DNA from 2 places in the Kitasatospora sp. SC0581 genome. Region 1 is predicted to be linked to the other one. Evidence: riboswitches for the same ligand, from Rfam matches in the RefSeq annotation. Region 1 holds a riboswitch; the other holds the start of a gene.
The links. A riboswitch is a leader RNA that binds a small molecule or an ion and turns the genes downstream of it on or off. The one in region 1 is predicted to bind thiamine pyrophosphate.
Positions count from the first base shown of each region.

Region 1 (3,773 bases):
TGTAGAACGGCGCCTCGTCGCAGATCTCCTTCTGGAGATCCATGTTCTCCCGGATCTTGTTCATCGGGACGTGGCCCGGGCCCTCGATCATCACCTGGACGTCCCGCTCGCGGGCGATCCGGCCGAGCTCGCCGAGGGTCTTCAGCTCGGCGAACTGCGCCTCGTCGTTGGCGTCCGCGATCGAGCCCGGACGCAGGCCGTCACCGAGCGAGAAGGTGACGTCGTAGGAGGCGAGGATGGAGCAGAGCTCCTCGAAGTTGGTGTAGAGGAAGTTCTCCTGGTGGTGGGCCAGGCACCAGGCCGCCATGATCGAGCCGCCGCGCGAGACGATGCCGGTCTTGCGGCGCGCGGTGAGCGGGACGTAGCGCAGCAGCACGCCGGCGTGGACGGTCATGTAGTCGACGCCCTGCTCGCACTGCTCGACGATGGTGTCCCGGTACACCTCCCAACTCAGCTCCTCGGCGCGGCCGTCCACCTTCTCCAGGGCCTGGTACAGCGGCACGGTGCCGATCGGCACGGGGGAGTTGCGCAGGATCCACTCGCGGGTGGTGTGGATGTTGCGGCCGGTGGAGAGGTCCATGACGGTGTCGGCGCCCCAGCGGGTGGCCCAGGTCATCTTCTCCACCTCCTCCTCGATCGAGGAGGTGACGGCCGAGTTGCCGATGTTGGCGTTGATCTTCACCAGGAAGTTGGTGCCGATGACGGCCGGCTCCACCTCGGGGTGGTTCACGTTGACCGGGATGACGGCCCGGCCGCGGGCCACCTCGGCCCGCACGAACTCGGGCGCCAGGCCCTCGCGCAGCGCCACGAACTCCATCTCCGGCGTCACCACGCCCCGCTTGGCGTAGGCGAGTTGGGTGACGGCGGCACCATCGCGGCCGCGCAGCGGACGGCGCGGGCGGCCGGGGAAGACGGCGTCCAGGTTGCGCAGGTTCCCGCCGCGCGGCGAGGTGTGCTTGATCCCGTCGTCCTCGGGGCGCGACTCGCGGCCGTCGTACTCCTCGACGTCGCCGCGCTGGCGGATCCAGGGGTCCCGCAGCGCGGGCAGGCCGCGCCGCACGTCGGGCTCGTACGACGGGTCGGTGTACGGGCCGGAGGTGTCGTACAGCGGGACGGTCCCGCCGTTGGTGAGCCGCACCTCGCGGTACGGGACGCGCAGGTCGGGGCGCGATCCCTCGCGGTAGGCCTTGTGCCAGGCCGGGGTCGGGTAGCCGGTGCGCTCGCTGCTGGGGGCGCTCCGGACAGACTGCGGCTGTGCTTCGAACGTGGTCATCTGACCTCTACTCCCTACGCCGGCATTACCCGGTCAGGTTCCTGCGGTCGACGCAGCCGTCGGTCCGTCCGTCGACGTCCCGGTCAGCGTCCTCTCAGCCCGGTGCTCCGAGCTCCCGCGTCGCAGGCGGTGTTGCCTGCACACGACGCCCAACACCGTAGCGAGCGGATCGCCGCAGGTCCAGAGCGCCTCACGGGCCGGCGGCGGGTCCTCGTCGACGGCACCCCGGTGGCCGAAAGTGTCCGAACGCACCCTCATAATGCTCACGAATGCTCCGCAGGCACTCCACCGGGTCGCGCACGGCCCCTCCGTGCGGGCGACCGGCCCGGGGTGTCGCGGCTCTGACGATTCTTGGGGGAAGTACTCCGTGCGCATCCGTCACGCGGCCGGCCTGAGCGCCGCCGTGGTCTCCGCCGTGGTGGGCCTGCCACTGCCCGCGGTGGCGGCCGAACCGGCCGCAGTCCTGTACGTCGAAGGCTCCAACTCCGCCTGCTCGAACAGCGGTCCGGGCACCCGGGCGGTTCCGTTCTGCACCGTCCAGGCCGCCGCCGACCAGGTGCTGCCGGGCCAGACCGTGGAGGTCGCGTCGGGCACCTACGCCGAGGACCTGACCGTCCGGCGCTCCGGCGAGCCCGGCAGGCCGATCACCTTCCGCGGCGCCGGCCGCCTCGCCCTGAAGAAGACCCTTCCGGTCATCGCCGGTCCGCAGAAGCAGGCGGTGAGGATTTCCGGCCAGCACGACGTCGTCTTCTCCGGCTTCGACGTGACCCACTTCGAACTCGACGGGGTCAGCCGGGTCGAGCTCTCCGGAAACTTGATCGAGCAGCCGAACGGCGACGTCCTCCGGCCGGCCGTCAACGTCACCGGCGCCAGCGACCACGTCCGGGTGGAGCGCTCGATCGTCAGTCTGGCCAGCGGCGGCGTGAAGGTCGGGCCGGGCATCTCCGGGACAGTGATCGCCGGCAACGACTTCAACTCCACGTTCGGGTCGGCCGTGTCGCTGACCGACGCGCCGAACACCGTCATCACCCACAACACGGTGCGGTTCCAGTGGTCGGTGTCGACCGCCTTCGACCTGGCCGGCGCGTCCCACCACGCGACGATCACGAACAACCTCGCCGACATGTCCGTCGTCCGGGTGTCGGCCGGCTCGACCGAGGGCACCGTCCTCGACTACAACACCATCCAGCCCCCCGGGCTCGGCCACATCCCCACCTACGAGTGGGGTGGCACCAAGTACCAGTGGGCCGAGAACCTGAAGGCCGCGACCGGCCAGGGCGGCCACGACCTCAACGTCAGCGTGCAGTTCGACCCCGACCTGTGGGGGTACTCGATGCCGGTGGCCGCCCTCGGCTGGCTGCCCAACGGCGTGATCGACTCCGCCGGCCCCGAGGTGCCCGGCGTCTCGGCCGTCGACCTGCTCGGCCACGGCGCGACGGACCACCCGGACGTCCCCAACACCGGCCCGAACGGCGGTTTCCGCGACCGCGGCGCGTACGAGGTCGTCGGCTCCTTCAAGACCGACCTCAAGGTGACCCCGGAGACCGGCTCCGACCCGCTGGCCGTCACGGTCGACGCCAACCCCGTCGTCCCGTCGCGGATCACCGACTACTCCTACGACTTCGGCGACGGCACCACCGCGTCGGGGCCGAACCGCCCCACCGTGCGTCACGTGTACGCCAAGCCCGGCGACTACCGGGTGCAGCTCACGACCACCGACGAGTTCGGCGCCAGCCGGACGGATGTGCAGTGGAGGAAGGTCGACTACACCCCGGCCGGCTACACCGCGATCGCGCCGACCCGCATCCTGGACTCCCGCCAGCCGGGCGGCCGCTACCCGCGGCTCGGCCCCGGCGAGACCATCGATCTGGACCTGCGCAACCGCGTCTCCGGCTCGGCCGGCACCCTGGTGCCCCCGGGCGCCACGGCCGTCGTGCTCAACCTGACCGCCACCGAGGGCACCGCCGACAGCCACCTGGACGTCTACCCGTCCGCCGCCGCCCGGCCGACCACCTCGAACGTGAACTTCGGCCCCGGCCAGGACGTCGCCAACCTGGTGACCGTGCCGATCGGCCCGGACGGCAGGGTGGTGGTGCGCAACAACGCGGGCTACGTGCACACCGTCGCCGACGTCCTCGGCTACTTCACGGCCGGCAGCCCCGACCGCTTCACCTCCGTCGCCCCGGCCCGGCTGCTCGACACCCGCTCCGACGCCACCCCGCTGACCGGAGGCACCCCCCGACGGCTCCAGGTGGCCGGCGCCGGCGGCGTCCCGGCGGGCGCCACCTCGGCGGTGCTCAACGTGACCGCCACCGAGTCCGCCTCGGCGGGCTTCGTCACCGTCTACCCCGGCGGAACCCAGCGCCCCGCGGCCGGCTCCAACCTCAACACCGCCCCGGGCCGGAACATCCCCAACCAGGTGGTGGTCCCGCTGGGCGCGGACGGCAGCGTCGAGCTCTTCACCAACGCCTCCAGTTCGCACCTCGTGGTCGACGTCTTC
Region 1 covers NZ_JBLRWA010000035.1:51,093-54,865, forward strand. Annotated here, with positions in the region: gene thiC (phosphomethylpyrimidine synthase ThiC) at 1-1,273, opposite strand, end outside; TPP riboswitch at 1,268-1,402, opposite strand; gene ACLWS4_RS33005 (PKD domain-containing protein) at 1,641-3,773, shown strand, end outside.

Region 2 (3,773 bases), on a different contig from region 1:
GTGCCGAGTGGTCTCGGCACCCGCCCTGAGCAGGTGGTTCTCCTACCGGCGGAGAGCGTGGGATTCGAACCCACGGTACGGGGTCACCGCACGACAGTTTTCAAGACTGTTCCCTTAGGCCGCTCGGGCAGCTCTCCAGGCGGAGGTCAGCCTAACGGGTCCGGCGGGGTTCGGTGCACACGTTTCGGTGCGGGCGGGGGTTACGGCTGGTCGCCCTCGCGCTGGCCGAGAGTGACCTTGGTGGTGAGGGTCTGGCCGTTGCGGGTGTACTCGACGTCGACGGTCTCGCCGGGCTTGTGCGTCCAGATCCGACTGACCAGGGCGGGGCCGTTGTCGATCGGGACGCCGCCGAGCTTGGTGATGACGTCGCCCGGCTTGAGGCCGGCCTTGTCGGCCGCGCCGCCGGGGGTGACGGCGGGCTGGCCCTGGATGTCCTTGGTCTGGATCTGCGCGCCGTCGCCCTTGTAGTCGTCGTTGCGCAGCACGTCGAGCTTGGCGTAGACCGGCTTGCCGGTCTTGATCAGGGTGTCCGCGACCCACTTGGCCTGGTTGATCGGGATGGCGAAGCCCAGGCCGATGCTGCCGGCCCGGCCGTTGGCGGAGGCGTTGGACTGGATCGCCGAGTTGATGCCGATCACCGCGCCGCCGGAGTCGAGCAGCGGGCCGCCGGAGTTGCCGGGGTTGATGGAGGCGTCGGTCTGCAGGGCGTTCATGTACGAGGCCTGCGAGCCGGTGTCGTCGCCGGAGGCCACCGGGCGGTCCTTGGCGCTGATGATGCCGCTGGTGACGGTGGACTCCAGGCCGTACGGCGCACCGATCGCGACGGTGGCGTCGCCGACGTTGACCTTGTCGGAGTCGGCCAGCGGCAGCGGGGCCAGCTTGCTCTTGGGCGGGTTGTCGATCTTGACCACGGCGACGTCGTAGCCCTCGGCGTGGCCGAGCACCGAGGCGCTGTAGGAGCTGCCGTCGGCGAACTTGACGGTCAGTTTGCCGCCGCTGAGGGTCGGCGCGACGACGTGGTTGTTGGTGAGGATGTGGCCCTCGGTGTCGAAGACGAAGCCGGTGCCGGTGCCCGACTCGCCGTTGCCCTGCGCCTTGATGGTGACGACGCTGGGCAGCGCCTTCTGCGCGATGGCGGCGATCGAGCCGGGGACGGGCTCGTTCTTCTGGGTGTCGCTGGCCTGGACGGTGGTGCTGCGGTGGTCGTTCGCGGAGCTCCTGCGGTCGGAACTGTCGGAGACGGACACGCCGAGCGCGCCGCCGGCCACACCGGCGACCAGCGCGACGGCCGCGATCAGGGCGACCAGGCCGCCGCGCTTCTTGCGCGGGCCGCCGGGGCCGCCGGGGTACTCCGCCGGGTAGCCGAGCGGGCCGGCCGGGCCGCCGGGGTAGCCGGCGCCGCCGGAGGTGGAGTCGTAGGTGGGGCCCCAGCCGCCGAGCGGCTGGCCGGCCCCGAAGGGGTGGTGGCCGTGCGCGGCGGGGGCGGCGGGCGCGGCCGGAGCGGCGCCGTACCCCTCGTGCGCGCCGGCGGCGGGGACGCCGTGGGTCGGGGTGGCGTACGGGTTGCCGGCCGGCGGCAGGGCCGGGGCGGCGGGTGCGGCGGCCACCGGGGCGGGCGGAACGGGCGGCAGGACCGGCGGCGGCGCGTCGATGTAGCCGGTGGCCGGGTCGACGGCCGGCTCCTCGACGGCGAGTACGGCGGGTGCCACGGGCTCGGCGGGTGCCTCCGGTGCGGGCACCTTGGTGAAGGCGACGGTGGGCTTGTGCCCACCCCCGGCCGGGACCTCCTCGGCCGGAACGGCGTCGGCGGACGGCGCCGCCTCGGCGGCGGCGGCCTCGACCGCGCCCACCTCCGGCTCGGGCACCCGCCGGAACGCCATGGTCGGGTTGTGCCCGCCCTGAGCGGGGCCCGCGGCAGCGGACTCGGCCGCCCCCGGCCCGGCGGGCTGCTCCCCCTGCGGCCCGGTGGGCCCAACCTCGCGCTCGGTGCTCACGGACGACCTCCATAGCTGGCAGAACCAAGGACCATAGTTTTTCGCACTGTCGATTCGTTTGCCGTAAGGACCCCTCTGAAGAACTCATAAGAATCCTTAGCCGGCACCGACACCGGCACTGGCGTCAGCACCCGCAGCGGCACCGACACCGGCTCCGGCACCCCTACCGACGGCCGGGGCTCCCCTCCCCGTCGGGCGTCCGCGATGCGGACCGCCCCGCCCTCGGCCTTGGGCGTCGGCACCCGCGCCGGTTAGCCTGGCGCTCCAAACTGACACGCGGGAGCTTGGACCCACCAGGCTGAGAGTGCGCATGTCGACCGTACGCCACACGAGTGACGGACGTTCGAGGGGGCGCTGACCGCCGGAACCTGTCCGGGTAATGCCGGCGTAGGGAGTATCGGCCATGCCGCCTGCTTCGCCATCCTCTTCTTCGGGTACGAACGCCTCCGACTCCGGCGCGAACGCCCCCGCGCCGGGCGCGACCGCCCTCCTGGAACGCGCCGAGCACGTCGAAGCGCCCCTGGTCCTGGACACCGAACCGCCGCGCACGCTGCGCTTCCGGGACCACTTCGCGCTCTGGATGAACCTGGGCGTCAGCCTGATCGGCTTCTCCACCGCCGCCACCGTGCTCGGCGCCCCCGGCAGCGAGCTGTCGCTGGCCGCCGCGGTGACCGCGATCACGATCGGTACGGCGGTCGGCACCGCGATGCTCGCCGTGGCCGCGCTGATCGGCGCCCGCACCGGCGCCCCCGCGATGGCGAACCTGCGCGGGCTGTTCGGCACCCGGCTGTCGTACCTGCCGACGGTGCTGAACATCGTGCAGTGCATCGGCTGGGGCGTCTTCGAGCTGCTGACCATCTCGGCGGGCGCGCAGACCGTCGCGCACACCACCGGCTACCGCTGGCTGTTCGTCCTGCTCGCGGGCGCGCTGACCACCGCGCTGACCATCTGGCCGCTGGGCTCGATCGCGGTGCTGCGCCGCTTCGTGGCCGGGGCGGTCGCGGTGGCGATGGTGTACTTCACCGTCCAGTTGGGCCGCCAGGGCGTGCCGGACCCGGGCGCGGGCAACTGGCACGGCTTCCTCGGCGCCACCGACGCGATGATCGCGGTGTCGGTCTCCTTCGTGCCGCTGGCCGCCGACTACACCCGGCACTCGCGCACCCCGCGCTCGGCGTTCTGGGGCAGCTTCTCCGGCTACACGGTCGCCCAGGTCTGGTGCTACGTGCTCGGCCTGATGGCGCTGCTGCAGTCGGACGGCGACCCGAACCGGATCTTCGACTCCTTCCTCGGGGTCTGGGCCGGCTGGCTGTTCCTGCTGGTGCTGGTGCTGCGCGAGACGGACCAGTCCTTCGCCAACGTGTACTCGACCGCGATGTCGGTGCAGAACCTGCTGCCGAAGGTGGACCGCCGGGTGCTCTCCGGCGCGATCGGCGTGCTGATCACCGTGCTGGCGCTGCAGATCGACGAGTTCACCGACACCTACTACGGCTTCCTCGGCCTGATCGGCTCGGTGTTCGTGCCGCTGCTGGCGGTGCTCGTGGTGGACTACTTCCTCGGCGCCGGCCGGCGCGGCTGGAACCTCTCCGCCGACGCGCCGTCCCGCTGGCTGATGCTGCTGCCGTGGGCCCTGGGCTTCGCGGTCTACCAGTTCATCGCGCCGACCAAGGTCGCGGGCTGGTGGACGGACTTCTGGACCTCCGCCCAGGAGGCGCTGCACTTCACCCCGCAGGAGTGGACCTCGGCCTCGCTGTTCGCCTTCCTGGTACCGGCCCTGGCCAC
Region 2 covers NZ_JBLRWA010000046.1:10,008-13,780, forward strand. Annotated here, with positions in the region: tRNA gene ACLWS4_RS35860 (tRNA-Ser) at 50-137, opposite strand; gene ACLWS4_RS35865 (S1C family serine protease) at 201-1,994, opposite strand; TPP riboswitch at 2,261-2,405, shown strand; gene ACLWS4_RS35870 (purine-cytosine permease family protein) at 2,398-3,773, shown strand, end outside.
Region 2: linked by a shared signal. The riboswitch ahead of ACLWS4_RS35870 (purine-cytosine permease family protein) and the one ahead of thiC (phosphomethylpyrimidine synthase ThiC) in region 1 are both predicted to bind thiamine pyrophosphate.